DNA from 4 places in the Lachnoanaerobaculum sanguinis genome. Region 1 is predicted to be linked to each of the others. Evidence: predicted binding sites of a transcription regulator. Region 1 holds the regulator's gene; each other region holds the start of a gene.

Evidence for each region. Region 1 encodes Rex, which represses fermentation and respiration genes when NADH is low (regulators of the CRP and FNR family bind a similar motif). Its sites were predicted from a motif close to ATTGTTAANTANTTAACAAT; they were not measured.
Region 2: a site for Rex is predicted at 2,155-2,174, ahead of nox (H2O-forming NADH oxidase). Genes of this name have one in related genera too.
Region 3: a site for Rex is predicted at 4,072-4,091, ahead of SBH76_RS03400 (4Fe-4S dicluster domain-containing protein). Genes of this name have one in related genera too.
Region 4: a site for Rex is predicted at 5,236-5,255, ahead of SBH76_RS12630 (enoyl-CoA hydratase-related protein). Genes of this name have one in related genera too.

Annotation. Positions count from the first base shown of each region.
Region 1 covers NZ_BTHK01000001.1:33,539-42,011, forward strand. The annotation lists gene alr (alanine racemase) at 49-1,227, opposite strand; gene SBH76_RS00160 (NAD(P)H-hydrate dehydratase) at 1,214-2,092, opposite strand; gene acpS (holo-ACP synthase) at 2,110-2,478, opposite strand; gene SBH76_RS00170 (redox-sensing transcriptional repressor Rex) at 2,471-3,127, opposite strand; gene abc-f (ribosomal protection-like ABC-F family protein) at 3,367-5,295, shown strand; gene SBH76_RS00180 (cell division protein DIVIC) at 5,297-5,509, shown strand; gene topA (type I DNA topoisomerase) at 5,585-7,663, opposite strand; gene dprA (DNA-processing protein DprA) at 7,676-8,473, opposite strand, start outside.
Region 2 covers NZ_BTHK01000006.1:11,683-20,155, reverse strand. The annotation lists gene SBH76_RS05125 (TRAP transporter substrate-binding protein) at 1-114, shown strand, start outside; gene SBH76_RS05120 (TRAP transporter small permease) at 172-708, shown strand; gene SBH76_RS05115 (TRAP transporter large permease) at 705-2,000, shown strand; gene nox (H2O-forming NADH oxidase) at 2,204-3,538, shown strand; gene nagE (N-acetylglucosamine-specific PTS transporter subunit IIBC) at 3,603-5,048, opposite strand; gene SBH76_RS05100 (PTS sugar transporter subunit IIA) at 5,109-5,588, opposite strand; gene licT (BglG family transcription antiterminator LicT) at 5,592-6,428, opposite strand; gene SBH76_RS05090 (L-ribulose-5-phosphate 4-epimerase) at 6,741-7,433, shown strand; gene SBH76_RS05085 (xylulokinase) at 7,441-8,473, shown strand, end outside.
Region 3 covers NZ_BTHK01000004.1:817-9,289, forward strand. The annotation lists gene SBH76_RS03390 (TOBE domain-containing protein) at 1-180, shown strand, start outside; gene htpG (molecular chaperone HtpG) at 248-2,296, opposite strand; gene SBH76_RS03400 (4Fe-4S dicluster domain-containing protein) at 2,429-3,952, opposite strand; gene SBH76_RS03405 (sortase B protein-sorting domain-containing protein) at 4,195-4,824, opposite strand; gene SBH76_RS03410 (elongation factor G) at 4,968-7,070, opposite strand; gene SBH76_RS03415 (prephenate dehydrogenase) at 7,375-8,466, shown strand.
Region 4 covers NZ_BTHK01000024.1:2,291-10,763, forward strand. The annotation lists gene cooS (anaerobic carbon-monoxide dehydrogenase catalytic subunit) at 1-93, opposite strand, end outside; gene SBH76_RS12610 (electron transfer flavoprotein subunit alpha/FixB family protein) at 293-1,345, opposite strand; gene SBH76_RS12615 (electron transfer flavoprotein subunit beta/FixA family protein) at 1,359-2,141, opposite strand; gene SBH76_RS12620 (acyl-CoA dehydrogenase) at 2,168-3,322, opposite strand; gene SBH76_RS12625 (3-hydroxyacyl-CoA dehydrogenase family protein) at 3,497-4,333, opposite strand; gene SBH76_RS12630 (enoyl-CoA hydratase-related protein) at 4,403-5,179, opposite strand; gene SBH76_RS12635 (acetyl-CoA C-acetyltransferase) at 5,654-6,841, shown strand; gene SBH76_RS12640 (CoA transferase subunit A) at 6,838-7,488, shown strand; gene SBH76_RS12645 (3-oxoacid CoA-transferase subunit B) at 7,488-8,132, shown strand; gene SBH76_RS12650 (short-chain fatty acid transporter) at 8,392-8,473, shown strand, end outside.

The sequences.
Region 1 (8,473 bases):
TCGTCCATGAAAAACTCCTACTTATCTTATATCTAAAACTTTTAAGGACTATATCATAGTGTATAGATCTCTTATATAGTCCTTTTTACCAACATATTCACCATTTGAATAGTAAAGTCTCGGTACTCTCTTATTAATACCGCAAATAAATTCATAGGAAAAAGTGTTTGAATCTTTTGTGAGCTCGTCAACAGTTATACTGTATCCATCGCTTTTTCCTAAAATAACTACCGTATCTCCTATATTAACATTTGGAACATTGCTGACATCGACTATTGTCTGATCCATGCATATTCTGCCGATAATATTACATTTTACACCGTTAATCAATACATATCCCTTATTACTCAAATCTCTGGGATATCCGTCTGCATATCCGAAGGAAATTGTAGCAATGTCCATATCTTTTTCAGCTCTAAAAGTGGCGCCGTAGCTTACACATTCACCTGCTTTTATTCTCTTTATATATGTAATTGTTGAGTAAATGCTTAATGCCGGCCTGTAGTCAAAGTCAGTCAAATTCACTTCATTTGAAGGTGCAACACCATACATTGTAATTCCCAAACGCACCATATCAAAGTCTGTACCGATACCGTTTACTATAGCCGCTGAATTTGAAGCATGTACTATAGGAGGTTCTATTCCCATACTCTTTAGTAAATCCAAAAATTGCCTGAATAAGCTCTCCTGTTCTTTTGCAGACGTAAGATCACTTTCATCAGCACTGTGAAAATGTGTGAAAATACCTTCAATCTCAATATTACCCATTTCACTTATTTCTTTTATAATGTTTGCACTCTCTTTTGTAGGCTTAAAACCGATTCTGTTCATACCTGTATCTATTGCGATATGAATAGATATCTTTTTCCCAAGCTCTCCGGCTTCTTCATTTATTTTCTTAGCCTGATCCAGTGTAAAAACCGATTCCCTTATATCAAATACTATTGATTCTTTGTAGCTGTTTCTTGGAATACATGCCAGTATCAAAATAGGATTTGTGATACCATGGTATCTAAGATTAACACCTTCTTCAAGTGTGGCTACGCAGAAAAAGTCCACAATATCTTTTATATATAATGATACGGGAACACTTCCATGTCCATAACCGTCAGCCTTTACAATTGCCGCCAGTTTCATATTCTCTTTTAAAGCTTTTTTTGTAACTTTTAAATTATGCTTTATTGCATCCAGATCAACCTTTGCATAAGCACGTCTATATGAGTCCATTTCTCTTCCTTCTATTAAGCACTTCACCTATATTATCTATAATTTCTCTTGCCAAAATACTGTGCTCTCCATGTTTTTTACCGGCAATACTGCCGGCCATGCCGTGTATGAAAACTCCAAGCGCCACAGCCATATCATCATCTATGCCAAGACAAAACATGCCTGCAATTATACCGCATAGAACATCTCCGCTTCCGGCCTTTGCCATGGCTGCACTTCCGGATTTATTTATAAATGTATCCTCCTTTGCGGCGATAACACTTTGATGAGATTTTAAAACTACTGTAATACCGTATTTATTTGCATATTCCTCGGCATACTTTACGGGATCCGATAATATATCATCTATAGATACATCTATCAATCTTGACATCTCCCCTATATGAGGAGTGATAATGATATTATCTGTATAATACTTTGTAAGTGTAGTATCAGCTGCAATAATATTCAAAGCATCCGCATCAATTATCATAGGAACATAACATTCGGCCAAAACATATTCTACAATGATTTTAGCATAATAATCTGTAGAAAGTCCCGGTCCAAGTACCACTACGCTTGACCAATCAAGACATGACTTAATCTTATTTATAAAGCATTCCTTATTCTCATATGCTTCTCTCTCATCATAAGTTGTTATTATTGCTTCAGGTAAAAGTGTTTGTAAAATTGTACGATTTTTACTTACCGTAAGTATTCTAACCAAACCTGCGCCTGAACGATATGCCGCCATTGCACTCAAAAATGCTGCACCGCTCATTCCGTTACTTCCGGCAATAACCAGAACATGCCCATAGCTGCCTTTATTTGCATTCTTAATTCTTTCAGGTATATATTTTAATGCAGTTTCATCAAGAATTCTCATATCCCCATCTCCACATATTAGTCTGTTTCTATTACTACCATTGCAATTGCCAGTGAGTCGGTATTGCTTATGGATACATGGATTTTATTCTCATCAATTCCTTGTAAATGTCTGTTTGAATTATTACAGATTTTTATAAAAGGCTTTCCAAGTTCATCTCTGAGTACCGCCAAGTCCTTAAGTTCAACACCTCTGAAACCTGTTCCCAATGCTTTTACAAAGGCTTCCTTTGTAGCAAAATTTCCGGCCAGAAAACTGTCTCTGTTTCTGCCTCCGGCCATATCTATTTCACTATCATTGAAAGCCTTCTTTAAAAAAAATTCCTTTTTAATTGCATTTGATATTCTGTCTATTTCGACTATATCAGTGCCGATTCCTCTAATCATACTTCCCTTCAAAAGGAACGGCATCTACATTACTGACTCTATATGACAGCCTCATAAGAGATTCTGAAAGATGCACATTCTCAACAACTACATCATCCGGAACCGATAAATCCGTATGTGCAAAATTCCAGATTGCCTTTATACCGGACTTTATAAGTCTGTCCGCAACTTCCATTGCTCTGGTCTTCGGTATTGTAAGTGCCGCTATCTGTATGTCATTTTCAGATACAAACTTTTCAAGGTTATCAAGAGAATACACTCTTGCACCACGTATGGTTTTTCCGAAAAGATTAGGATCCACATCAAACATTCCCTTAATAAGAAAACCTCTTCTCTCAAAGTTTGCATAATTTGCAATAGCCTGTCCCAAATGACCTGCACCGATTATTATAATATTGTGCTGACGGTCAATTCCTAAAATCTTTGCGATCTCATTATACAGATATCTTACATTATATCCGTATCCCTGCTGTCCGAAACCTCCAAAGTTATTTAAATCCTGTCTGATTTGAGAAGCCGTAACCTTCATTCTCTCACTGAGTTCTTTTGAGGATATTCTTTCAACACCCTCTTCTGAGAGTTCACCTAAGTATCTATAGTATCTTGGCAGTCTTGAAATGACTGCTCTGGATATTTTTCTTTCTTCCATATTTATTCCGTTCCAAATATTAATTTATAAATTATTCTCAGCAATTCCATTTGTTAAGAATTCTACAATTAGTATATTATCTATTAATATAAATGTCAATACAGATATATATGGTGAATATTATATATTTTATTAAGTTTTTGAGCATATAAAGGCTTCATTTGTATCATGAATTGTCTTGCATTTAAGCATGTATTTAAGCTATACTTATGTGGATTATATGACTAAGGAGGCAAATTTTGATTTTAAATGCTACAAATATCTCAAAGTCTTTCGGAAGCAATGAGATAATAAAAGATGCAAATTTTTTAGTCAATGAACATGAAAAAGTTGCCATTGTCGGTGTAAACGGTGCCGGAAAAACCACACTGCTAAAAATACTTACAGGTGAGGAACATGCCGACAGCGGTAATGTTATACTTGCAAAGGATGCAAAACTCGGATACTTAAGACAGATAAATAATGTAGATTCCACATTAAGTATTATAGATGAGCTATATACAGTTATAGAGCATATCCTTAATATGGAAAAAAGAATGTTAGAGATGCAGGAACAGATGCAACATCTTTCAGGCGAGGCACTTGAAGAGTTATATTCTTCATATACCGCTCTTACTCACAGTTATGAGCTGATGGACGGATATGCCGCAAAGAGTAAAGTCATCGGTATTTTAAAAGGACTTGGATTCGATGAAAATGATTTTGACAGAAAGATAAATACATTATCAGGAGGTCAAAAAACAAGAGTATTCCTTGCAAAACTGCTTTTGGAAGAACCTGATATTATTTTACTTGACGAGCCGACAAACCATTTGGATCTTCGCAGTATCGAATGGCTTGAATCCTATCTGCTAAACTATAAGGGTGCAGTAATTATAGTTTCACATGACAGATATTTTCTTGATAAGATAGTAAGTAAGGTTATAGATATAGAAAACGCCGAAGTCCAAATGTATTCCGGAAACTATTCAGACTTCTCCGCAAAAAAGCAGATGCTTTTAGATGCCAAAATGAAGGAATATTTGAATCAGCAACAGGAAATAAAACATCAGGAAGCTGTTATTACAAAGCTTAAGCAATTTAACAGAGAAAAGTCGATAAAACGAGCCGAGAGCCGACAAAAACAGCTTGAAAAGATTGAAAGAGTCGAAGCTCCAAAAACTCATATAGAAAATATGAGACTCTCTTTGGATATTTCAAAAGAAAGCGGTAAGGATGTGCTTACAGTACATGATTTGTCAAAGAGTTTTGATGAAAAGCATCTCTTTTCAAATATAAATTTTGAAATAAAAAGAGGGGAAAGAGTCGCTATTATAGGTGATAACGGTACAGGAAAGACTACCCTACTAAAGATTATAAACGGACTTTTAACTCCTGATACCGGTGAAGTAATCTACGGGTCAAATGTTTCCATTGCGTACTATGATCAGGAACACCAGGTACTTCATATGGACAAGACTTTGTTTGATGAGATTTCAGATACTTACCCTGAGATGAACAATACTCAAATAAGAAACATACTTGCAGCTTTTCTTTTCACAGGTGAGGATGTGTATAAAAAGATCGGTGATCTTTCAGGTGGAGAAAGAGGCAGAGTATCTTTGGTTAAACTTATGTTATCAAAAGCAAATTTCCTGCTTTTGGATGAGCCTACAAACCATTTGGATATTCTAAGTAAGGATGTACTTGAAAGTGCCTTAAACAGTTTCCCTGGTACTATTTGCTATGTATCACATGACAGATACTTTATCAATAAGACCGCAACAAGGATTCTTGATCTTACAGGAAACAGATTACTTAACTATATAGGAAATTATGATTACTATATTGAAAAAAGAGAGGCGGTAGAAGGTGCAGCCAATCTTTCAAATAATAATATAGAAGAAAAACCTACAGAAATCTCAGACTCAAAGCAGGAATGGATTGAAAATAAGACTGCACAGGCTCAAAAAAAGAAAGTAACAAATGCCTTGAACAAATGTGAAAAGGAAATAGAAAAACTTGAAGAAAAACTCGCTCTTATCGATGAGGAATTTGCCAATCCTGAGATTTCCTCAAATGTTGGTAAGCTTATGGAACTGCAAAAAGAAAAAACAGCTCTGGAAGAAAAGCTTGAAAAGCTTATGAACGAGTGGGAAGAACTGACTTTAAGTTTGGAGGAAAATTAATATGAAAATGAAAAAGTTTTTTGCGATAATAACCTTACTTTTACTTATATTCAGTTTGATCTCAACTGTTCTTGTTGCAATATTCTCAGACAATATCAGATTGCTTTTTGTATTCTTGTTTATTGATATTGTAATGCCTGTAATAATATATGCATATCTTGTAATAACAAAACAGATAAGAAATCTTGATAAAAAAGATGATGATAAGGAATAACAAAGCAGCTATAATAAAGTACTTGTGTGTAAATAAACGACCGGCTTATTAAGTCGGTCGTTTAACTTTAAATATTTATTCTTCTTTTGGCTTATTCTCGGAATATCCGCATTCTTCATTCATACAAAGGAGCTTATTTCCTTTTTCAACCATATATGAGCCACATTTTGGACAGGCTATAGAAGAAGGCTTATTCCATGACATAAAATCACATTCCGGCGCATTGCTGCAACCATAGTATATTCTGCCTTTCTTTGTCTTCTTTATTACTACTTCACCGTCACATTTAGGACATTTAACTCCTATTTTCTCAAGATACGGCTTTGTATTCTTACATTCGGGGAATCCCGGACATGCTAAAAACTTTCCGTGCGGACCATATTTTATAACCATGTTTCTTCCGCAGTTTTCACATATCACATCTGTAACTTCATCGGCAATCTTTACATTTTCAAGCTCCTTTGAAGCCTGCTCTACTGCCGACTCAAGATCAGGATAAAAGTTTGATACAACAGTTTTCCAATTTACACTTCCGTCACCTACAGAATCCAGTAACTGCTCAAGATTTGCCGTAAATTCCTTATCCACTATGCTCCCGAAATAGTTAACCATCATAGAGTTTACAATCTGTCCAAGCTCTGTAACATAGAGATTTTTTTGCTCTTTAACAATATAATGTCTTGCAAGAATTGTAGTAATAGTAGGTGCATATGTTGACGGACGTCCTATTCCCTGTTCTTCCAATGCCTTTACAAGGCTTGCCTCCGTAAAATGTGCAGGCGGTTGTGTAAAATGCTGTACATCCAAAAGTTTTTCAAGTTTAAGTTCATCTCCTACCTTAAGCTTTCCTATAACAGCATCCGAACTTACCTTTTCTTCATCATCATCAGTATAAACACTCATAAATCCGTCAAATACTATTTTTGAGCCGGACATAGTAAAAATATAATCTCCTGCACTGAGCTTCACTGAAGTAGTCTTATACTTTGCATTTTCCATTCTGCTGGCAACAAATCTCTTCCATATAAGCTGATACAGTCTGAAAAGCTCTCTTGGCAAAGATTCTTTAACCATTGCCGGAGTAAGATTCACATCTGTAGGTCTTATAGCCTCATGTGCATCCTGAACATTATTGTTATTTGTCTTTGTAACAACATTTTTTGAAACATATTCAGGTCCGTAGCTTTTATCTACAAACTCTCTTGCAGCGGCATCTGCCTCGGCAGCTATTCTGGTTGAGTCTGTACGCAAATATGTTATAAGAGCAATTGTTCCCTTACCCTTTACTTCCACACCTTCATATAATTGCTGTGCAAGCCTCATTGTCTTTTGAGTTGAATAGTTTAACTTTTTGCTGGCTTCCTGTTGCAAGGTAGATGTTGTAAACGGAATCGGAGCCTTCTTTACTCTTTCACCCTCATTTATCTCTGAAACCACATATGAGGCAGCCTTCAATGCCTTTAATATTTTATCCATCTCTGCTTTATTGTTTATGGCAAGCTTACTCTTTTTACCATAGAACTTGGCATTTACAGTCTTTTTTGAGTGCTCGGTCAAAAGCTCGGCTTCCAGTGTCCAATACTCCTCCGGAATAAACTCATCTATTTGTGCTTCCCTGTCACATATCATTCTAAGTGCTACAGACTGTACTCTACCGGCAGACAATCCTCTTTTTACCTTTGCCCAAAGTAGAGGGCTGATAGAGTATCCCACCATACGATCCAATACTCTTCTCGCCTGCTGCGCATCCACAAGATTCATATCCAGATTTCTTGGATGCTTAATAGCCTCTTTTATTGCATTTTTTGTAATCTCATTAAAACTGATACGAAATACCTTCTTTTCACTGTCTTCAAGCTTTAAAGCCTTTGACAGATGCCAACTGATTGCCTCACCCTCACGGTCAGGGTCGGTTGCAAGATATATTTTATCAGCTTTTTTAACGTCTTTTTTCAGTTTAGCAAGTAACTCGCCCTTGCCTCTTATGGTAATATATTTCGGTTCAAAGTCATTTTCAACATCAATACCCATTGTGGATTTAGGCAAATCCCGCACATGCCCGTTTGACGCCGTAACTTCATACCCCGAACCTAAATATTTTTTTATGGTCTTTACCTTTGCAGGCGACTCCACTATCACTAAACTTCCAGCCATTTTAACCCCTTACTAACTTAATCTCTTACAATAATAATTTGATGATACTTGTACGATAAAACCTTCCAATTCAAGTAATAAAAGTGAGCTAAGCACTTGAGAGATGTCTAAAGCGCTTTCTTTGATTATGTCATCTATATATTTCGGTTTTAAATCAAGGCAACTATAAACCTTTTTATCATTCTTTGCAAGTATATTAGCGTTTTTTTCATTATATACTTGAATTTTTTTATCAACATTAAGATCAAGTGCTTCCAAAATATCCGTAGGTGAGGTTATAATACCGGCACCGTCGGATATCAATTTATTACATCCAAGACTCATACAATCTGTTATTCTTCCCGGTAGTGCAAATACTTCTCTCCCCTGTTCTATGGCATGTGTTGCCGTTATAAGTGAACCCGACTTAAGTCTTGCTTCTATTACTACAGTAATATCCGCCAGACCTGAAATAATACGATTTCTTATAGGAAAATTAAACTTTAAAGGATTTGTTCCCAAAGGAAATTCAGATATAACACCGCCAAAGCCTTCACTACATAACTTATTGTATAGAGTAAAATTGCTATCAGGATAACATACATTTACTCCTGTGCCAAGTACTGCATAAGTTTTTCCTTTAGAAATAACAGCACCCTCATGTGCCATACTGTCGACTCCAAGTGCCATACCGCTTATTATATCCACATCATTTGCAGCCAGTTCCTGTGCAATAAACTTTGCCATTCCAAGTCCATATTCACTTGCACCTCTACTGCCCACTATTGCTACGCTCTTTCTCCGCCTTGGAATATCACCTTTTACAAATAT
Region 2 (8,473 bases), on a different contig from region 1:
GTTGTTGAAGTTACAGATAAAACACCTTGGAAAGAAGCTACAAAGAATGTTATCGAAAAGAACACAACTGATCAGAAAGAATTATATCAGCAGATAGTTGACTTGGATAAATAATATTATTGCCTCTTGGAGACTTCTCCAAGAGGTTTGTTGATAGAATAAGAGGTAATTATGTCAGATTTTTTTAAGGCGGTAGACAAAATAAAACCGGCATATGATGCTACATACAAATTTGTTCTGCTTATATGTAAACTTTTATTGATAGGAGATATTGCCATCACAACAATGGCGGTTGCCGGAAGATATATATCATTTATACCGGATCCTGCATGGAGTGAGGAGATAGTTCTTACATTTATGGCATATATGGCAGTGCTTTCAGCAGCACTTGCAATAAGAAGAGGTGCACATATCAGGATGACGGCCTTTGATCCGTATCTGCCTAAGAGTGTTGTAAGATTTTTGGATGTACTTTCAGATATTGCGGTTTTGATACTTGCAGTGGTAATGATAGTTGTGGGCTGGAAATATGCTATGAAGATTGGTGCAAAGGGTACTTATGTAAGTATGCCGGGACTTTCAAAATTCTGGCAGTACTTCCCGATACCTTTAGCAGGTGTTGCAATGTTAATATTTGAGCTTGAGGCACTTTATAACCATATAAAGGCTATTTGCTTAAAAGAAGATCCTAAGGAGGTGCAGGCATGAGTACAGGAGTAGCAATTGCTATATTACTTATAAGCTTTTTTGTAATGATATTTTTGCGTTTCCCGATTGCATATGCGGTAGCACTTTCATCTTTGCTCTGTCTTTTGGCACAGGGACAACCGCTTTCAACAATATGTCAGCAGATGGTTAAGGGTATTTCATCATTCTCACTTATGGCGGTACCGTTCTTTATAACAATGGGTTGCCTTATGGGAAGCGGCGGTATATCGGAGAAACTTATTGCACTGGCAAATGCCTGTGTAGGCTGGATGCGTGGAGGTATGGCGATGGTTAATATCGTGGCTTCATACTTCTTTGGAGGAATTTCAGGTTCTGCCGCAGCAGATACGGCATCACTCGGTTCAATCCTTATACCTATGATGGTGGATCAGGGATATGATGCGGATTTTTCTACAGCGGTTACAATTACATCATCATGCGAGGGACTTTTGGTACCTCCTTCACATAACATGGTTATATATGCTACCACAGCGGGCGGTGTATCGGTAGGAAGCTTATTCCTTGCAGGATATATTCCGGGAGCATTGCTTGCGGTATCACTTATGATCGGTTCATATATTATTTCAGTGAGAAAGAATTATCCAAAGGGTGAGAAGTTCTCTATGAAGGTGCTTTTAAAGCAGCTCAGTGTATCATTCTGGGCATTGGCGGCAGTGCTTATAGTAGTTGTAGGTGTAGTAGGCGGTGTGTTCACAGCAACAGAGTCGGCAGCTATTGCGGTTATCTACAGCCTTATTGTCAGCGTATTCATATATAAAGGTCTTGACTGGAAGGGTGTATGGAAGACTCTTGATGAATGTGTAAATACATTGTCAATTGTACTTATCCTTATTTCAACATCAAGTATCTTCGGATATTGCCTTACAACACTTCATGTTCCGGATATGGCTGCAAGTGCAATCACAGGATTTACAAACAACCCTATAATACTTGCATTACTTCTTAACCTTATTTTGCTTATACTCGGATGTATCATGGATATGGCACCTATCATACTTATTGCCACACCGATACTTCTTCCTATAGCAAACTCTATAGGAATAGGACCGATACAGTTCGGTATCATGGTTATCTTAAACTGCGGTATAGGTCTTCTTACACCACCGGTTGGAGGAGTACTCTTTATCGGTTCGGCCGTAGCAAAATTGCCTATGGAAAAGGTAGTAAAGGCAACATTGCCATTCTATCTGTGTATGATAATTACACTTTTACTTATAACATTTATACCTGTTATAAGCCTTGGACTTCCAATGCTTTTGGGAAGCTTATAAATAACTATATAATAAGAAGCTGTTGCAAAATAGACGAGAAATACGTCTATGGAGCAGCAGCTCTTTTTATATTCATTGTATACAAAATATATTTTAAAAAATTTAACTGCACAAGCCCGAAAATGCTTGTTAAAAGTTATAAAACATAGTACAATTTGTTAAAGAGATGACAATAAATATTAAAATATATTTTGGAGGAAAATATGAGCAAGGTAGTAGTTGTTGGAGCAAATCATGCAGGTACTTGTGCAATCAATACAATCACAGGATTCAATGAGGGAGATGAGGTAGTAGTATTTGATCAGAACTCAAATATCAGCTTCCTGGGATGTGGTATGGCACTTTGGATAGGCGGTCAGATATCAAAGCCTGACGGACTTTTCTATTCAAACAAGGAAAAGCTTGAATCACAGGGTGCAAAGGTAAATATGAACAGCAAGGTTGAAAGAATAGACTTTGATAAAAAGTTTGTATATGCAACTTTGGAGAACGGTGAGAAGGTAGAAGAAAGCTATGACAAATTGATACTGGCTACAGGTTCACTTCCTATCGTACCACAGATACCGGGCAAGGATTTGGAGAATGTTCAGCTTGTAAAGCTTTTCCAAAATGCCGAAGAAGTGATTAAGAAGCTTGAAAATCCTGATATCAAGACAATTGCGGTAGTCGGTGCGGGATATATCGGAGTAGAGCTTGCAGAGGCGTTTGAGAGACATAATAAGAAGGTAATAGTTGTTGATATTGCAAAGACTTCACTTTCAAGTTACTATGATCCGGAGTTCAGTGCACTTATGGACAAGAACCTCTCAGATCACGGTATCAAGCTTGCTTTCGGTGAGACTGTAAAGGAGATTAAGGGTAACGGCAAGGTAGAGGCTATAGTAACAGATAAGAATGAATATCAGTGTGATATGGTTATTCTTGCTATAGGATTCAGACCTAATACCGAGCTTGGAAAAGATTATCTTGAAACAATGTCAAACGGTGCATATATAGTTGATGAGACTCAGCAGACAAGCAAGAAGGATGTATATGCAATAGGCGACTGTGCAACAGTGCTTTTTAACTCTACAGGAGAGAAGTCATATATCGCACTTGCAACAAATGCCGTACGTTCGGGAATTATAGCCGCATATAATGCATGCGGTAAGAAACTTGAAACTATCGGTGTTCAGGGATCAAATGCTATTTCAATTTATGATTTAAAGCTTGTATCTACAGGACTTAGCGAGCAGAAGGCAAAGCAGCTCGGTATGGATGTGCTTTCCACTTCATTTGAAGACTTACAAAAGGCAACATTCATTGAAACAACAAATCCTAAGGTAAATATAAAGATAGTATATGATGCAAAGACAAGAGTGATACTTGGAGCACAGATGGCATCTACATATGATATGTCAATGGGTATCCATATGTTCTCACTTGCAATACAGGAGAAGGTAACTATAGACAAGCTTAAACTGCTTGATATATTCTTCCTTCCACATTTCAATCAGCCATATAACTACATCACAATGGCTGCATTATCCGCAAAATAAAATTATAGTAAACCAAAAGGGAGCATATTTGATATGCTCCCCTTTTTATGAAGTGTGTTAATTATTATTTATTTTTAGCAAGTTTTTTGAACTCGTCTGCTACGAACTGAACTTTTGTACCGATAATAACCTGTACGGCAGTCTTTGAAGGTCTGATAACACCTGCAACACCTGCAGATTTGATCTTCTTCTCATCAACCTTTGTATAGTCCTTGATCTCAAGACGAAGTCTTGTGATACAGTTATCAATAGATGTAAGGTTTTCAGGACCGCCTACACCCTCTAAGATAATAGCTGCAACTGCAGTAAAGTCATCATTAGCTAAAACAGCTTTCTTCTCTTCTTCCTCATCATCCTCTCTACCGGGAGTCTTTAAGTCAAACTTTGTGATAACGAAGCGGAAGATTGCATAGTAGATAGCACCATAAACCACACCGATTGGAATCAAAAGAAGTGGATTTTGTGCAAATGGTGCCTTAAAACTGAGTACCCAGTCAACAAGACCTGCACTGAAGTTAAATCCTGCTCTTATAGGAAGGAGTGCAACTACAGCAAGTGAAATACCTGTTAAAAGAGCGTGGATAAGGTAAAGTACCGGTGCAAGGAACATAAATGCAAACTCAAGAGGCTCTGTAACACCTGTAAAGAATGATGAAAGAGCGGCAGCAAGTAAAAGACCGTAAGCGGCTTTCTTTCTTGCATCCTTAGCTGTGTGATACATAGCAAGAGCAGCGCCCGGAAGACCGAACATCATTACAGGGAAGAATCCTGACATATACATACCTGTCTGTCCGAGGACACCGCCTTCTGCGCTTCCCCAGAATTTACCGATATCATTGATACCTGCAACATCAAACCAGAATACAGAGTTAAGTGCATGGTGAAGTCCGAACGGAATCAAAAGTCTGTTGAGGAATCCGTAGATACCTGCACCTACAGCACCTGTGCTCAGAATTGCCTCACCGAAGCTTACCAATACACCATAAACAACAGGCCAGATAAAGAATAAAACAATAGCTGCAATAAGTGAAAAGCCTGCAGTAACGATAGCCACGCTTCTCTTACCGCTAAAGAAAGAGAGTGCATCAGGAAGCTTTGTTGTTTTAAACTTATTATAGCAAGCTGCACCTATAAGACCACAAACAATTCCGATAAACTGAGTCTGTGTCTTACCGAAAGCTGCAGGAACAGCATCAGCTTCAACACCTGTAAACATAGCTACAGAACCCTTTGATAAAAGAGTTGTGATAACAAGCCATGAAACAAGACCGGCAAGTGCGGCGGCACCGTCACCGTCATCACTCATACCGACAGCAACACCTATGGCAAACAAAATAGCCATATTGTCGATGATAGCACCACCTGCCTTTAAAAGGAAAGCCGCTACTATATTATTTCCACCCCAACCGGTAGGATCGATCCAATAACCGATACCCATTAAAATCGCCGCCACAGGAAGGCAGGCTACAGGAAGCATCAAAGACTTCCCAAGTCGTTGTAAATACTTCATAAAAATTTCTCCTTATTATTTAAGATCATCCCTTTGCCGGCCGGTCAAAGAGAAAATTTATTATTTTGGTATTACTACCAATATTTCACTGTCCTTATTCACAGCTTTATCTGTGATACTTTCAACAGATTTAAAATCCATAGTATTGCAAACAAGCATCATGGTAATGGTATTAAATCCTGCCGATTTTATCTTTTCAAGATCTGCCTGTATAAGCGGATCTTTTGTTTTAACTCTATCCCCTGCTTTTACAAAGGAAGAGAATCCTTCACCGTTCATCTTTACAGTATCAAGACCGATATGTATGAGAATTTCCTCACCGGTATCGGCTAATATACTGACAGCATGTAAGGTCTCAAAAACCATGGTTACCTTGCCGTCAGCAGGAGAGGTTACAAGACCGTCGTTTGGAACGATTGCTACTCCCTTTCCAAGCATCTCTGATGAAAATGTCTCATCAGGAACTTCTTTTATAGAAACACTTTTTCCGCTCATAGGGCTGAAAAATACATTTTTCTTCTTCTTAAATAAACCGAACATATTTTACTCCTCTGCCATAGTTACTCTTTTTATATGAATTGCCAAATAGGTCATTTCCATTCGGGTTATTTTTGAACGGGTTTCAACCTCTATATATTCTGCAATTCTTTTTCCGCATTCAAATTCTTCGGGATATTTTTCCTTCATCATATCCTCAAAAATCGTATCATCATCATGGAGCATTTCATTTCTATAAAGTCTTTGAATAAGAAACTTTACGTGAGTTACAAATCTTTCATAATGAATAGAATTTTCATTAAGCTCTACATTCAATTCACTTTTTACAATATCCATTATATCTCTCATAAGATGTGGAAGGCTCAAAGTCTCCTTCATATGAGTGCTGTATTGCGCATTTACAAAATGAAGTGCAATAAAGCCTGCCTCCGAATCCGGAAGGGAAAGTCCTATTCTATCATTTATGAGTCTGAGAGTATAGAGTCCAAGCGCATATTCCTGAGGATAAAATCTTTTGATTTCCCACATCAGGGCATTTTCGGGAGTCATACCTTCTTTAAATCTCTCAATAGCAAAATTCACATGGTCAACCAGAGTAAGATAAATACTTTGGCTGAGTTTGAGCTTTTCTACATTGATTGCATATGAAATGACATCATCAGTAAGAGTTATTCTTTCAATAGGGATATCCGCAATCATATCCTGAAATTTAAGAAGCATTTCATTTTCCTTGATACGAAATACCTTCTCTATTTCAGACTCCGATAAAGTATCTCCTTTTTTTCTGCCAAAGCCTATACCCTTACCCATGGCAATAATTTCCTTGTTTTTATGGTCATGGGTCAAGACGATATTATTATTTATAATTTTTTCAATGATCATCGCACCACCATAAAGCAATAAAAAAAACCAAATAAACCATAGTACTATGGTAAATTCGGTCTTGCCTGCGTCTCAGTAACAATCCTAAAATATTAGAATTTATGTAAGTATTATGACAGAATTCTTAAGATAAATCAATCGGCAAAATGTAGGAATTATATTTGTAAAATTGGGGAGAATAGATAAAGAATCAAGAAAATGTGATAAATACAGTAAAAATTAAAGTATTAATATATTGCGAATAAACATTTTAAAAGCTAAAATATTTAATATAATAATTCGTAAAATCTATGTATTTATATCAGGAGGAATATGTTAGAAAAACTGAAAAAAGAGGTATATGAGGCAAATATGCTTTTGCCGAAATATGGTCTGGTTACATTTACATGGGGAAATGTATCGGGCATTGATGAAAGCGGAAAATACTTTGTAATAAAGCCAAGCGGAATAGAGTATGAAAAACTTACACCTGAGGATATGGTGGTAATGGATATTGACGGCAACCGTGTGGAAGGAAGATATAATCCTTCATCCGATACAAAGACACATCTTATACTGTATCAAAACTTTAAGGATATAGGTGGAGTTGTACACACACATTCACCCTATGCAACGGGATTTGCACAGGCAGGAGCGGATATTGCCTGTATGGGTACTACGCAATGTGACTATTTTTACGGTGATATTCCATGTATAAGACATCTTACAAAAGAAGAGCTTTATGAGGATTATGAGCTTAACACAGGTAAGGTGATAGTGGAAACCTTCAAAGAAAGAAATATCAATCCTGTATATATACCGGGATGTATATGCCACAGCCATGGTCCTTTTGCATGGGGTAAGGATGCATATACAGCGGTACATAATGCAGTAGTAATGGAAGAAGTTGCGAAGATGAATTTATTTGCACTAAGCATAAATCCTGATGCTGTGAAAGCGCCGAAATATTTACAGGATAAGCATTTTTTGAGAAAGCATGGCAAGAATGCCTACTATGGCAACTAGGGGGAATATGGAAGTAAAAAAGATAATAGAAACAGGAGATATATTCTTAGGAATTGAATTTGGATCTACAAGAATAAAGGCCGTATTGACTGATGAAAAAGGAGAAGTACTGGGAATAGGAATCCATGACTGGGAAAACAGCTTTTTAGACGGTATTTGGACATATCCTCTTGATGAGATACTCTCAGGACTTTCAAGCTGTTATGCGAGTATAAAGAGGGATATAAAAGAAAAGTATGGAGTGACTCTAAAGCAGATAAAATACATGGGTATCAGTGCTATGATGCATGGATATATGGCATTTGATAAGGATATGAATCTGCTTGCTCCTTTTCAAACTTGGAGAAATTCAAATACTGAGGAAGCTGCAAAGGATTTAAGTGAAAGCTTTAAGTTCAATATTCCGCTCAGATGGACAATAGCACATCTGTATCAGAGAATACTTGATAGAGAAGAGCATGTAAGAAATATTAATTTTGTTACAACATTGTCATCATATATTCATTACCTGCTTACAGGTGAAAAGAATATAGGTATAGGCGATGCTTCCGGAATATTCCCCATAGATTCAACGGCTATGAATTATGATGCATCAATGCTTGATATTTTCGAAGAAAAGATTGTAGAGTACAAATTTCCATGGAAGATAAGGGAGATATTGCCAAAGGTAATGGTCGCAGGACAAAGAGCCGGAGTACTATCAAAGTCGGGTGCAAGTCTTTTAGATAAAGACGGGGACTTACAAGAGGGAAGTATACTTTGCCCACCGGAGGGTGATGCAGGTACAGGAATGGTAGCAACCAACTCTATTAAAAAAGGTACAGGAAATATGTCAGCAGGTACAAGTATGTTTGCAATGCTTGTACTTGATAAGAAACTTAATGATTACTATGAGGAAATAGATATGGTGACTACACCGGCCGGAGATCCGGTGGCTATGTCACACGCAAATAACGGTACAAGTGACTTGAATGCCTGGGTTGGCTTATTTAGAGAATTTTCAAAGCTTTTCGGTATAAATATTTCAGATGGAGAACTGT
Region 3 (8,473 bases), on a different contig from region 1:
AAAGGTGTTGTAAAGAGCATTGAGGAAGGTGCTGTTAATGATATCGTAGCTGTTGAGACAAAGCTTGGTGTAGTTTCCGCTACAATCTCAAAGAATGCTGTAAAAGAGCTTGAACTTGCCGTAGGTAAAGAAGCTTATGCTATTATCAAGGCTACTTCGGTAATGGTAGGTATTGAATAATATTTTTAATCAAAAAAGACTGCCCTTAAGATTTCTCAATCTTTAAGTAGCAGTCTTTTTTATTTTATTATTTTAACTTAAGCATAAGCTCATTGCTTCTTTTTATAAACGCACTCATTCTCTCAGGTGAAAGCGGACTGTGTGATATTGAAGCCAGATCATACAACTGTTCACAGATCATGTCAAATAACTCTTCATGATTGTTTTCAAGAAGTTCCTTTACAAGCGGATGATTTGCATTGAGAACCAAAGTCTCTCCCTCTCCTCCAAACATTGAAGGATCCATACCCATCATTCCGTACTGCTTCATCATCTCCTGCATTCTTCTGCTCTCTTCAGATATTGTGATTACTGAAGAAATATCATCGCTCTTTAAAAGCTGTACAGAAACTTTTAATCTGTCATTGTGAAGAGCGGTCTTTACCTTTTCAGATAATGCATCATATGAAGACTTTGTATCTTCAGCTACCTCCTCAGTTCTCATATCATCTGTCATATCGGAATCTATTCTAAGGAATTTTACATTATCTCTTTTCATCTCAAGAGTTGAGATAAAAGGTACATCAATGCTGTGTGGCAATACTACAGCATCCTTTCCGGCAGACTTAAAGATATTTACATACTGGCTCTGCTCTTTTACATCATTTACATAGAATATCTGAGTTTTTTCAACCTCTTTTTTCTCTTCGGAGTTCTCAATATTCTCATCTGCAGAAGTTTCAACCTTATCCTCGGAATTTTTACTTTCATCAACAAGCTCGTTTAATGTAAGGTATTTATCATTTATATTTTTAAATAATATATAATCTTCTACCTTTTTACCGAACTTCTCGTCCTTAAGATAACCGTACTTTATAAACGGTGCGATATCATCCCAGTATTTCTCATACTTATCTCTCTCGGTCTTGCACATACCTGAAAGCTTATCTGCAACTTTCTTTGCAATATATTCAGAGATTTTTCTTACAGAACCGTCATTTTGCAATGCGGATCTTGAAACATTAAGCGGAATGTCCGCACTGTCTATTACACCCTTTAACAGTAATAAAAACTCCGGAATAACTTCCTTTATATTGTCGGCGATAAATACCTGATTGTTGTAAAGTTTTATTGTTCCCTCTATAGAATCATACTCCGTATTTATCTTAGGGAAGTATAAGATTCCTTTTAGGTTAAAAGGATAATCCATATTTAAATGAATCCAGAAGAGCGGCTCCTTATAATCCATAAAGACTTTTCTGTAGAACTCAATATATTCTTCATCGCTGCACTCATTAGGATGCTTAGTCCAAAGCGGATGTATATCATTTAGCGCTACAGGACGCTTTTTAATCTTTATCTTTTCCTTTGCAGGCTCTATTTCAACCTCTTCCTTAGTACCGTCTTCTTTTTCTTTTTCCTCTGTCTTTGCAGGCTCAATTATAGTCTCTATTACGGTATCGCTTTCTAAAAGCTCATCCTTTTCTATAATTTCAGTAGCTTCCTCGGCATCGATATCCTTTAAGAATATCTCTACAGGCATAAATGAACAGTACTTGTTAAGTATCTCTCTTACTCTGAACTCGTTTGCAAACTCATGGCAGTTATCATTAAGGTATAATGTAATAGCAGTTCCTCTCGAAGCTCTGTTGCCTTCTCCCATCTCAAACTCAAGACCGCCGTCACTTACCCAATGTACAGGCTTTGCGCCTTCTTTGTATGACAGTGTGTCAATGCTTACCTTATCCGCTACCATAAATGCGGAGTAAAATCCAAGACCGAAATGACCTATTATCTGCTCTTCATTTGTCTTATCCTTATATTTTTCTATAAAATCCACAGCACCTGAAAAGGCTATCTGATTTATATACTTTTCCACCTCTTCTTCAGTCATACCTATACCGTTATCTATAAAACGAATAAGTTTTTGTTTAGGACTGACTTCTACATTTATCTTATATTCATCTCCTTCAGGCTTTGTAAACTCACCTGCAAGGCTTAATTTTTTCAACTTTGTTATAGCATCTGTTGCATTTGAAATCAATTCTCTTACAAATATATCATGATCTGAATACAACCATTTCTTTATAATCGGAAATATGTTTTCACTGTTTATTGATAAGTTTCCCTTTTTCATTTCATCACCTCTCTAATAAATTTGCAAATATATTATTTGCTTTGCTATAACTATTATAACCATGAAAATATAAAAGTCAATAAAAAATTGGCACTCACCTAATATGAGTGCCAACAATCTTTTTTATATGTATTATTTAACCAACTTATCAAGCTCTTTTACAGATTCAGTCTCAATAGCAATACCATGTGTTGCCTTAGCCGCATACTGATTTACCGCACCTTGGGATTTCTTGATATTCTGCATTGTTCCCGGTCCTGCCACGCAGCCTCCCGGACATGCCATTCCCTCAAGAAGATATCCCGGATACTTTCCTGCTTTAGCCATTGTCATCATCTTTTTGCAATCTGCAAGGCCTTCCGCATTCATTACCTTTACTTCTCTGTCAGGATACTGACTCTTAATAACTCCTACAACCGCCTTTGCAACTCCTCCGGATACCGCAAAGTTTCTTCCGTCTGTAGATGCATCGTTGACACCGTTCGGATCTTCTTCAAGGTTTTCAATATCTATATGTTTTGCATCAAATATTCCGGCCATCTCTTCAAATGTAAGCACAAAGTCCACTTCACTTCTTACCTCTGTCCACATAGCCTCAAGCTTCTTTGCGGAACATGGTCCGATAAATACCACTTTTCCGTCCGGATGCTGTTTCTTTATAAGTCTTGCCGTAAGTGTCATAGGTGTAAGTGCCATTGATATACATTCAGCCTGATCCGGGAACACTTTCTTTGCCATCAATGACCACGAAGGACAACATGATGTACCCATAAAAGGTAATTTCTCAGGCACTTCATCAAGGAAGTCAAACGCCTCTTGTGTGGCACAAAGATCGGCACCTATAGCAACCTCAAATACATCTGCAAAGCCCAGCGCTTTCATTGCCGCACGAAGTTTTCCCGGTGTAACCTTAGGACCGAACTGACCTACGAAAGCAGGAGCAATAGCCGCATATACTCTGTCTCCCGACTGAATAGCTCTTATAGTCTGGAAGATCTGTGATTTATCTGAAATAGCACCGAACGGACAGTTTACAAGACACTGTCCACATGATACACATTTATCGTAGTCAATATCGGCCTTACCGTTTTCATCTGAAGATATTGCATCCATACCGCATGAAGCCGCACAAGGTCTTGTCTGAATAATGATTGCATTATATGCGCAAACATTTGCACATCTTCCGCATTTGATACACTTTTCCTGATTGATACTTGAGAATCCGCTCTCTTTATCTATCTTTACGGCACCTGTAGGACAAACCTCCGAACATGGATGTGCTAAGCATCCCTGACAACCGTTAGTTACATATACTCTCTTTTCAACACAACCATGACATGCAAATTTAATTATATTAATTAACGGTGGTGTATAATATGTCTCCGCCTTATCCGCAAGCTCTATACCCTCAGACAAAGGAGCATGATTAGCCGCACTTCTGTAAGGCAATCCCATAGCAAGTCTGAGCCTCTCACCTACTATAGCTCTTTCCAGGAAAACATTATTTCTGAAATTTCCCACTTCACCGGGAATAATCTTATAAGGAAGCTCCTCTATTCTTTTATCTACCGGCCACTCTGTGTGATAAGCCATTCTGGCAACTTCTCTAAAGATTCTATGTCTTATTTCCTGAATTCTTGTTTCAACACCTCTCACAATTTTCCTCCACTAAAAAAATTTTCCGTTTATAGTGACAATAGTTTCAGTATTTCTAAAACCGTCTTCTATACTGAGCAATGATATAATACTATATTTAAAAAATAAAATAAAGGCATATTGTTATTTTTTTATCAATTTCTTGTTTTTTATAAGAAACATACAAAATTGCATTAAAAAAAACGCAAAAACGGCAGACTGTACAGCCTGCCGTAAAATGTCTTATTTAATTTAACTTAAGATTAGTTCTCTTTCTTCTTTGTTGCAATTACAAATGCACCTGCTACAGTTGAAAGACCGAGTAATGCTGCATAAAGTCCCATTGCTGAAGCATCAGCTGTCTTCGGTACATTTAATTTTCCGCGCTTAGCTGCTGTCACATCACCCTTAGTAGAAACATTTGTGTTTCCTGCTGCAGGACCTACATTAGTTGCAGGAGCAGATGTGTTTGTAGGTGCAGGACCGTAGTTTGAAGCAGGAGTATTTGTAGGTACTGTTGTTGCAGTAACAGCTCTTGAACTTCCACTTCTTGATGAGCTGCTTGATGAACCGCCTCTAGATGAACCGCCTCTGCTGCTTGACGCTGTAGAGTTTGAATAAGTAGCTATAGATGGTGTTGCATTAGATGCTGTTGATCTTACTACAACTGTAGAAGTACCCGGTATAATAATCTTTGAAGGTGCCTTCTCTCCCTCTATTCCTATAATACGAGTTACATTTCCCTCATTAATAACCTGTGCGCTTGCAGCATCTGCAGGTTTTCCAGGAACGATTATCTGTGATGGTGCAGCAAAAGCAACTACACTACCTGAAACTAAACCTAAAGCTAATGTTAATGATAAAACTGTTTTTTTGATTATTGATAAATGCATGATATGATATCTCCTTTTTCATATAAGTTTTTTGATGAAGCTAATATATAACCTTATGAAAAAATTTTCAAGCACTTTAGTCAATATGTAAAGTTATAGTAAGATTTCTTACGATTGAACATATTTTCTTATAAATATATTTATTATTCCGTATCATTTTCAAGTTTGGAAGCTCTTGCCTCAACTTCCTTCTTCTGGATATCTCCCGGTGTCTGCTCATACCTTGCAAATTCATAGCTGAATACACCCATACCTCCGGTCATTGAACGAAGCTCGGTATTGTATCCGAAAAGCTCCAACATAGGAACATCGGCTCTTATAAGCTGTTTTCCGTGATTGATTGACTCCATACCGAGAACCCTACCACGTCTCTTGTTAAGATCACCCATAACATCACCTGTGAATTTATCGGGAACTATTACACTTACTGTATAAATAGGCTCCAAAAGTACAGGTGCGGCCTTCATAAATCCGTCCTTGAATGCGATTGTGGCAGCCATCTTAAATGCCATCTCGGAAGAATCAACAGGGTGATATGAACCGTCCAAAAGCACAGCCTTTACACCTACTACAGGATATGCGGCCAAAGGTCCCTTAATACAGCACTCAGCCACTCCCTTTTCAACTGCAGGGAAATAGTTCTTAGGTACCGAACCTCCGAATACAGTCTCCTCAAATACATATGGCTTCTCAAGATCTCCTGAAGGTTCAAAGCTCATCTTTACATCACCGAACTGACCGTGTCCACCTGATTGCTTCTTATATCTTCCAGCAGCCTCAACCTTTTGTCTGATAGTCTCTTTGAAAGCCACCTTAGGTCTTGAAAGTTCTATCTTTACTTTATATCTATCTAAAAGTTTGCTAACTACGATTTCAAGTTGTTGATCACCTATTCCGTAAAGAAGAGTCTGTCTGTTTAAAGTATCGTTCATATGCTTTAATGTCAAATCTTCTTCCATAAGTTTTGACAGACCTGATGAAAGTTTATCCTCTTCGCCCTTGTTTACGATCTTATATCTCATACATGTGTATGGTGATGAGATCTTTGGTCCGTGATAAAGGATAGGTGCATTCTTTAATGCAATAGTATCACCTGTAGTTGTTACACTAAGCTTAGCCATAGCGCCGATATCACCGGCAACAAGCTCAGGTACTTCTATAGCGTTCTTTCCTCTGAGTACATATATCTTTCCGGATTTCTCCTCTGTTTCCTTACCTACATTGTAGATTGTACTGTCAGGCTTTAGTGTACCTGTACAAACCTTAACCAAAGAGTATTTTCCTATGAAAGGATCCACTATTGTCTTAAATACTCTTGCAGATAATGAAACCTCTTTATTATATTTTGCTGTGAAATGCTCACCGTTACTTACGTCCACTCCCACACACTCTTTATAATCAGGTGACGGGAAATACTTTTCAATTGCCATCATAAGTGCCTTAAATCCCTGTGCGTCCACTCCTGAACCCATCATTACAGGCACGATATCTCCGTTGCAAATATTTTCTTTGAGTGCTGTTGAAATTTCATCATCACTGAATTCCTCACCTGAAAGATATCTTTCCATGTATTCTTCGCTTGTCTCGGCAACGGCCTCCATCAAGGCCTCTCTTGCAATCTTTAGGTTGGCTTCAACATAATCAGGTATCTCACACTCTACATAATCTGATAAATTTGTAAATCTTCTACCCTTCATCTTTACGACATTTACAAATCCCACGAACTTCTCATTTTCTCTAATTGGAAGATGGAAAGGTGCCACTTTTCTTCCGAAGCGAGTTTCAAGCTTCAGAAGCAGTTCACGATAGCTTGCCTTGTCATCGTCCATATTTGTAACAAAGAATATTCTCGGTAAACCGTATTCTTCACACAACTCCCATGCTTTTACTGTACCTACTTCAATTCCGGCCTTGCAATTGACTACAATAATGGCAGCGTCTGCAGCTGATACGGCTTCTTCCACCTCGCCTACGAAGTCGAAATATCCCGGAGTATCCAAAAGATTTATCTTTACACTTCCGGTATCTCCTTCATATTCTACCGGAATCAAAGATGTACTGATGGAAAAACCTCTTTTAATTTCTTCTTTGTCATAGTCGCTGATGGTATTTCCGCTTGAAATACTTCCCATCTTTGAAATATTTCCTGCAACAAAGCTCATGGCCTCTGCCACTGTAGTCTTACCCGAGCCTCCATGGCCAAGTAGTACGACGTTACGAATCTGTTTAGTTTCATAAACCTTCATAAGAGTATCCCTCCTTTTTAGTCAATAGACTTTTCTGATAAAGATATTTTACTAAACATACGATAAAATTTCAAGTTTTATATTCAATTTAGACAATGTAATTTACACTTTTATTATAGTTAAATCGTAATATATTTTTATAAAGTTTTTGTATAAATAGACTGTTTTAGTAAAGATAAATAGTCCGTATAAAGCCATATTACTATATCACTTTAAATTATTAAAGTAAAAGTAATTGACTAATGACTCCAAATGTACTAGACTTTTTATATTTAAAATTGACGTAATGTCGGAACGGAGGATTATGCAATACAATAATATAGCTTTTATAGGCTTTGGACTTATAGCTGGATCTATCGCCAAAGCAATAAGAAAATACAGACCCGAATCAATAATCTATGCCTATACAAACAACCGTTCCGAGCTGTTAAAAGGTAAAAGCGACGGGATTATCGACATTATTCTTGAAGGTATAGACAACACTCTTTCAGACTGTGATATAGTGTTTTTATGTACTCCGGTAGAGTTCAATGATAAATATCTTAAAGATATAAAACCTTATATAAGAAAGGATGCAATCATAACGGATGTGGGGTCCACAAAGTCCTCAATTCACAGTCTTGCAAAAGAACTTGAACTTGAGGATGTCTTTATAGGCGGACATCCTATGGCAGGTTCTGAAAAAACGGGGTATGACGCCTCGGATGCTCTGCTTTTGGAAAATGCTTATTATATGATCACTCCTTCCTCAAAAATAAATGCCGAAAAATTAAAGGTATTTTCAGGAATAATCGAATCAATAAAGGCTATTCCCTTTGTAATAGATTATCAAAAGCATGACAAAGTTGTTGCCACTATAAGCCATTTGCCTCATATTATTGCGGCTACACTTGTAAATCTGGTAAGTGAAAATGACTATGATGACAGAGTAATGAAAAGAGTTGCCGCAGGGGGATTTAAAGATATTACAAGGATAGCCTCGGCTTCTCCAATCATGTGGGAACAGATATGTATGCTTAATTCCGAGCCTATAAATATGATGCTTAGAAAATATATAGATACTTTAGAGGATGTATACTCACATTTGTCTTCCAAGTCAAGTACATATATCAACAATATGTTTGCAAAATCCGGTGAATACAGAAATTCTCTTGATACAAACTCTCAGGGACTTATTATTTCAAAACATGATTTAAGCGTGCATATACAGGATAAACCGGGAGCAATTTCCGTTATCTCCGCCATATTGGCCGCAAATTCTATAAATATTAAAAATATCGGTATCAATCACAACAGAGAAAAGGGCGAGGGTGCTTTAAATATTTCTTTCTATGATGCCGATTCCTGTGAAATGGCAGGCAAATTATTGAAGGAATATAATTATAAAATTATTTAACGGAGGA
Region 4 (8,473 bases), on a different contig from region 1:
TCCATGCTTATGTTCATGATTATGTTCGTGACTATGATTGTGTTCGTGATTATGATTATGTTCGTGACTGTGTTCTTTCTTTCCCATGAGCATTCCTTCCTACTTTAAAACAAGAAACCTATAACCTATTTACCTATTAATTTAGTATGTTTTAAGGTTTTTTGATTATAAAATATTTTTCATTCCATGTCAAGCAGGAATTTGTACTCTTTTAAAAACAAAAAATCGCCATAAACCCATTTTTCGGTTTATAGCGATTTAATTTATATGTCTATATTAATATTCTTCAGCATTAATCTTCTTTAGCAAGCTCCGCTTTAATCTTCTCTGTAAGTGCAGGAACTATCTTATTCAAATCACCTACTATACCATAGTCGGCAACGCTGAAGATAGGCGCATTCTCATCCTTATTGATAGCGATGATAATGTCACTCTCTTCCATACCTGCCAAATGCTGTATAGCACCTGAAATACCTATTGCAAAATAAAGATGTGGACGAACTGTCTTACCTGTCTGTCCTACCTGAATATCCTTTGACATCCAACCTGCATCAACCACAGCTCTTGAACAGCTTACAGTGCCGTGAAGTGCATCTGCCAAATCCTTAAGTATCTTAAAGTTCTCAGCAGAACCTACACCTCTACCTCCTGATACCAAAATCTTTGCAGCCATGATATCTTCCGTTGTCTTGGCATTTTTTACTATCTCAAGAATCTCAACATACTTGCTGTTCTCTTCAAGCTTGGCATCAAAGTCTATTACCTCCGCCTTTGCTCCTGCAACTCTTTCCTTCTTTTGCATAACACCCGGACGAACTGTTGCCATCTGAGGTCTGTTCTCAGGACATGCAATAGTAGCTATGGTATTTCCGCCAAATGCAGGTCTTGTCATCAGAAGCTGATTATGCTTCTGCTCTCTTCCTGCAATAGCCACTAAAGGATAATCACCGATCTCAAGCTGTGTACAGTCTGCTGTAAGTCCTGTTCCTACTCTTGCTGAAACTCTGGGTCCCAGATCTCTACCTATTGCTGTAGCACCGATAATGAATATCTCAGGCTTAAACTCGTTTATAACCGCTGATAATGCCTGTGTATAAGGCTCTGTACGGTACTCTTTAAGTTTAGGATCATCTACAACTATTATCTTATCAGCACCGTGCTCGGCGAGTTCTTCAACCAGTCCCTTTATATCAGATCCAAGTAATACTGCTGTAACCTCGGTATTGAGATCAGCAGCCAAATCCTTACCTTTTCCTATAAGTTCAAGGGAAATACCGCTCAATTTGCCGTCTACCTGCTGGGCAAATGTAAACACTCCCCTGTATTCTTCTGTATTTTGTCTCATAAACGACTCCTTTTTAGATGATATGTGTTTCTTTTAACTTGCCTATGATGTAGTCAACAGACTCTGATGCACCAAGGTTTACCTGCTCTCCTGCACCCTTTCTAACCTTATCGGATGCTTTTGCAATCTGTGTCGGTGAACCCTTAAGACCTATATTTGAGTCATCAACTCCTACAAGGTCCGCTCTTGAGAATACAGTTACTTCTTTATCATAAGCATCAAAAATACCACCCGGAGTCATATATCTTGGCTCATTAAGCTCTGATAAAGCTGTAATAAGTACAGGCATTTTTGCTTTTAAAACATGATATCTGTCATCAAACTGACGCTCTACCACAACACTGTCTCCATCAATCTCTATCTTTTGTGCATAGCTGATAACAGGTAAATCCAGATGTTCTGAAATCTGAGGTCCTACCTGTGCAGTATCTCCGTCTATAGCCTGACGACCTGTAATAATAAGATCATACTCTAATTTTCTAAGTGCTCCTGCTATAGTCTGTGATGTAGCCCATGTATCTGCTCCACCAAGTACTCTGTCTGTTATAAGTACAGCATTGTCGGCTCCCATTGCCAAAGCTTCTCTAAGTACTTCATCAGCCTTTGGAAGTCCCATAGTAACTACTGTAACTTCTGCACCGTATTTATCTTTAAGTCTAAGAGCAGCCTCAAGACCCGCCTTGTCATCCGGGTTCATAATTGTAAGCATAGCTCCTCTGTTTAATGTGCCGTCAGGGTTAAAAACAACACCGCCCTTTGTATCCGGCACTTGTTTAATACAAACAACTATCTTCATGACATCCTCCATTCGTAATAGCACAATTATTTAAGCAATGCGCCTGAAATTACCATTCTTTGTACTTCGCTTGTACCTTCGTATACTTCTGTAATCTTCGCATCACGCATCATTCTTTCAATTTCGTATTCTCTTGTATATCCATATCCACCGTGAAGCTGTACTGCCTTTGTGGTAACTTCCATTGCCACTTCTGCAGCAAATAACTTAGCCATAGCCGCTTCCTCCGAATATGTCTTCTGTGTTGCTTTAGCCATAGCTGCTCTATATACAAGCATCTGTGCCGCCTTTACTTTGGTTGCCATATTTGCAAGCTCAAACTGAGTATTCTGGAATGCTCCGATAGATCTTCCGAATTGCTTTCTCTCTTTTACATAGTTGATAGTTCTCTCAAGTGCTCCCTCAGCGATACCAAGTGCCTGTGCGGCAATACCGATACGACCACCGTCAAGAGTATGCATTGCAATGCCGAATCCCTTACCTGCAGGGCCGAGCATATTTTCCTTTGGAACTCTGCAATCTGTAAAAATAAGCTCATAAGTAGATGAACCTCTGATACCCATCTTCTTTTCCTTTGTTCCGAATCCGAATCCCGGTGTATCCTTCTCAACTATAAATGCGGAGAAAATCTTCTTCTGTCTTCCTTTTGCATCCACCTTTATCTCTGTACATGCAATTACAACATAGATATCCGCCTCTTTACCGTTTGTAATAAAAATCTTTGAGCCGTTAAGTACATACTCGTCACCGTCAAGCACCGCCTTTGTAACAGCGCCCTGAGCATCAGTACCTGCATTAGGCTCTGTAAGTGCGAAAGCGCCAAGTTTCTCTCCCTTTGCCAAAGGAACAAGATATTTTTCCTTCTGTTCAGGTGTACCGTACATAGCGATAGGATCTGCACAAAGTGATGTATGAGCGGAAACAATAACACCTGTTGTCGCACAAACCTTTGACAACTCTTCTACACACATTACATATGCAAGAGGATCGGCTCCCTGTCCTCCATACTCCTTTGCTACAGGAATACCAAGGAAACCGTACTTTGCCATCTTTGTTACAGTCTCTCTTGGAAATATTTCCGTTTCATCCACCTCTATTGCAAGAGGTTTTACTTCCTTTTCGGCAAACTCCCTGAAAAGGGATCTTGCCATCTCATGTTTCTTGTCTAAAGTAAAATCCATGAATCATACCTACTTGAATAAATCCAAGTGCAAACATAAATAGTGAAAGTCTTTGTTTGCGTTATCCTTTCTTAGTTTTCTTTCACCTATATAGTAAATACAAACCCGCCTTTTGTATCTATCTCACATTAAAACCCCTTTCTACACTTTAACTGTAAAAAGGGGATAAATATTTTACTTATAAGAGAATATTCCTTCTCCGGTCTTCTTACCAAGCTTACCTGCAGCTACAAGCTCTTTTAACTTCGGAGCCGGTAAATACTTGTCATCCCCTGTCTCATTGTGAATAACTTCCATAATGGCAAGGCAAATATCAAGTCCGATAAGGTCTGCCAAATGAAGAGGTCCCATAGGATGTGCACATCCCAGAATCATAGCTGTGTCTACACCTTCAGCATCTGCTGTACCTGCAGCCCATACATTGATTGCTTCATTGATCATTGGAACAAGGATACGGTTTACTACAAATCCCGGTGCTTCTTTAACCTGTACAGGAGTCTTTCCGATATCTTCTGATATCTTCTTAATCTTTTCCACCAATTCTGCAGGTGTCTTCTCCCCACCTATTACTTCAACAAGTTTCATCCTGTCCGCAGGGTTAAAGAAATGCATACCTACTACAGGTCTGTCAAGTGCCTCACCTATTCTTGTGATAGAAAGTGATGAAGTATTTGAAGCGAAAATACAATCTTTAGGAACTATATTCTGAAGCTCTTTGAAAATCTGCTGCTTAACTTCCATCTTTTCAAGTGCTACTTCCACGATCAAATCACAGTCACTGCAGATATCGTTAAGGCCTACTTTTATTTTTGAAATAATTGCATCTCCGGCCTCTTTTGATATTTTCTCTTTTCCTACAAGGAAATTGATGTTCTTTTGAATCTTTGCAAAGCCTGCCTGTGCGTATTCTTCCTTAATATCACAAAGTCTTACTTCATATCCTTCTGTCATTGCAAAAGCCTGAGCAATTCCTGAACCCATTGTACCTGCACCGATAATACCAACTTTCATTTTTTTATCCTTTCCGAATTAAAATTTATATTTTAAACTTCATTATAATTTTTTAAATTAGACCTATATTTATGAATTAGTAAAATTCTTCTCTTTTCTCTTTTCAAGAAAAGCGTTCATCCCCTCTATCTGATCATGTGTTTCAAAACAACTTCCAAAGAGCTTTTCTTCTATCACGATTGCATCGTCCATCTTTGCATCAAGTCCGTCATTGATAGCTTTCTTGCATGCACGAACAGCAATAGGAGCGTTTTGTGCTATAGTAGCCGCCATCTTCTTTGCGGCAGGCATAAGTTCCTCCGGTAAATATATAGCGTTAACAAGCCCTATTCTAAACGCCTCATCGGCTTTTATATTTTTTGCTGTATAAATCAACTGCTTTGCCATTCCTACGCCGACTATTCTCGCAAGTCTTTGTGTTCCGCCAAATCCCGGTGTGATTCCAAGTCCTACCTCAGGCTGTCCAAACATCGCACTATCTGAGCATATACGAATATCACAGCTCATAGCAATCTCACATCCTCCGCCAAGTGCGAATCCGTTTACAGCGGCTATAACAGGAACAGGGAAAGTCTCTATCTTTCTGAATACATCATTTCCCTTCTTACCGAAAGCCTCACCCCCTGCCGGGCTCAACTTGCTCATTTCACCTATATCGGCACCTGCTACAAAAGACTTATCTCCTTCTCCTGTCAGAATGACAGCTCTGATTGTATTAGTGTCAATACTGTCAAAGCAAGCATCAAGCTCAGCCAGTACTTCAGAGTTCAAAGCATTGAGCGCCTTCGGTCTGCTTATTGTAACAATACCTACAGCACCTTCTGTATCAAACCTTACAAAACCCATAAAACACCTCCTTGTCAATATTGCATGTCAGAAATCAAGTTTGACATGTTAATCCATATGATAAAAATATAACATATATGTATCCGACAATCAATTAGTTTTTTCGATTAATTATTATATTAATTTTGCATAACTATATTCCGAAATCGAAATATCATCATGCTTAAAACATATATTTTTTTCATTTATATTGAGCAAAATTATTTTGCTGTTCTTTTTATTATCTGTAAAAGATTAAACACGACTCATCTTTAATATTTTTTACATATCAATATTTTCATTTATTATAACACATTGTTTAAATAAGATATATATAAAAACATATTATTTTTTTTATAGCAATTTTGAATAACCAAGGGGTGGATAATTGATTTCACTTGTGCTATGCTATAGGTGATACATATATCTGACAATACAAAAAAAGTTTACTCAATCGGTATTGTCCACTTTTATAGAATAAGTGAGGTGAAAAATATGAAAGAAGTAGTTATCGTCAGTGCAGCAAGAACAGCTATAGGCAGTTTCGGCGGTTCATTGGCAGGTGTAAGTGCAGTAGACCTCGGTATAACTGCGGCAAAGGGAGCCATTGAACGTGCAGGCATTGACGCTTCTCTTATCGACGAAGCCGTTATAGGAAATGTTTTAGGCGCAGGACTTGGCCAGAATATCGCTCGTCAGGTAATACTCGGAGCGGGATTGCCAAATACAACACCCGCATTTTCAATAAATAAGGTTTGCGGTTCAGGTCTTAGAACTGTTGAACTTGCAGCACAGATTATAAAGGCCGGTGATGCGGATATCATTCTTGCAGGCGGTACGGAGAGCATGTCAAACGCTCCATATCTTGTTAAAGGCGCAAGATTCGGCGTTAAGATGGGTAATCAAACATTGATTGACGAGATGATTACAGACGGTCTTTGGGATGCTTACAACAACTATCACATGGGCGTGACAGCTGAAAATATTGCTGAACAAAAAGGAATAACAAGAGAAGACCAGGATGTATTCTCTGTTGAAAGCCAGAGAAGAGCACAGGTAGCTATAGAGACCGGAAGATTAAAAGATGAAATAGTTCCTGTACTTATTCCACAAAGAAAAGGCGATCCTAAGGTATTTGATACGGATGAATATCCTAAGTTCAATACTACAATCGAAAATCTTGCAAAGCTTAAACCGGCATTTAAAAAAGACGGTACTGTAACTGCAGGTAATGCTTCAGGTATCAATGACGGTGCCGCAATGTTCATTATCGCATCAAAGGAAAAGGCACTTGAGCTTAAACTCCCTATCATGGCTACTATAAAGGGATATGCTTCAGGAGGTGTTGATCCAAGCGTAATGGGACTCGGAGTAATTCCGGCATCACAAAAAGCAATGAAAAAAGCTGGTATCACAGCCGACGATCTTGAACTTATAGAGGCAAACGAAGCTTTTGCGGCACAGGCTCTTGCAGTATGCAACGAACTTGGATTTAAGAGAGAAATCACAAATGTAAACGGCGGTGCAATCGCACTTGGACATCCTATCGGAGCATCAGGTGCAAGAATACTCACCACTTTACTGTATGAGATGCAAAAAAGAGATGTTAAATGCGGCCTTGCTACACTGTGTATAGGTGGTGGAATGGGCACAGCAATTGTTGTAGAAAGGGAGACAAAATGAAAATAGTTTCAATCAAAGATGCTATTGCAGGTATCAATGACGGCGCTACAATCATGGTAGGCGGATTTTTAGCATGCGGTACACCCGAACCGATTATTGATGCATTAGTTGAAAAAGGTGTAAAGGACTTAACACTTATTTGTAATGATACGGCAACTCCTACCACAGGTATCGGTAAACTGGTTGCCAACAATCAGGTAAAAAAAGTTATTGCAACACATATAGGTACAAATCCTATAACAGGACAAAAGATGCATGACGGTACTATGGAGGTTGAGCTTTCTCCTCAGGGTACACTTGCAGAGAGAATACGTTCCGGCGGCGCAGGACTTGGAGGTGTACTTACACCTACAGGTGTAGGTACCGAGGTTGCCGAAGGTAAGCAGGTATTAAATATTGACGGTAAAGATTATCTTTTGGAAAAACCTTTAAGAGCCGACTTTGCACTTATCGGTGCAACAATAGCCGATAAGAAGGGAAACCTTTACTTTACTGCTACAAGCAAAAACTTCAATACGGTTATGGCAACTGCTGCCGATGTTGTTATTGCAGGTGCGGAACTTATAGTTCCTGTAGGCGATATCCAGCCTGAAAATGTTGCAATACCTGCAATATTTGTAGATTATCTTGTAGGAGGTGAGTCATAATGTCAAAAGAGAGAATTGCAAGACGTGTTGCAAGAGATTTAAACGATGGTGACGTGGTAAACTTAGGTATAGGACTTCCTACTATGGTGGCTGACTATGTACCTGAGGGTATAGAAATTACACTTCAGTCAGAAAACGGAATCCTCGGTATGGGACCTTTGGCTTCAAGTGCAACAGCAAATAAACATTTAATTAATTCCGGCGGACAAAATGTTACCGTGCTTCCGGGTGCCGCATACTTTGACAGTGCATTCTCATTTATGATTATTCGAGGAGGCCATGTTGATATGACCGTTTTAGGTGCATTGCAGGTGGATGCTCACGGAAATCTTGCAAGCCATATAGTTCCGGGTAAAATGGTACCCGGTATGGGCGGTGCTATGGATCTTGTTACAGGTTCAAAGAAGGTTGTTGTCGCTATGACACATACTGCAAAAGACGGTGCACCGAAAATTTTAAAAGATATCACACTCCCTGCTACAGCTATTCATGCAGTTGATGAAATTGTCACAGAATTGGCTGTAATAAAGGTTACCGATGAAGGTCTTGTGCTTACAGAAGTAGCTGAGGGCGTAAGTGTGGAAGATGTTATAGCAAAGACAGAGGCACCTCTTAAGGTTGCAGATGATTTAAAGACATTCTAATTTATTTTAGTATAATTTAAATTCCCATGACCGGGATGCCGTATTTAAAAGATTAATCTCTTTTAAGATCGACATTCCGGTCTTTTATAATCTCATATCGGATGACTTCAGTATCAGAAAATACTAATTACAAAGATATTTTTGTGTGATATATATAATATATTTATATATTTTCGTTATTTTTTAGACTGGAAAAACGGATATCGGATTGATATAATAATGTTAATAATTAAACAATTTGCAAAAAGGAGGCAGATAAATGTTTAAGAAATTTACAAACGCATGTGTAAATATTGTTCAGAAATATTTGCCGGACGCATTTATTTTTTGTATCGTACTTA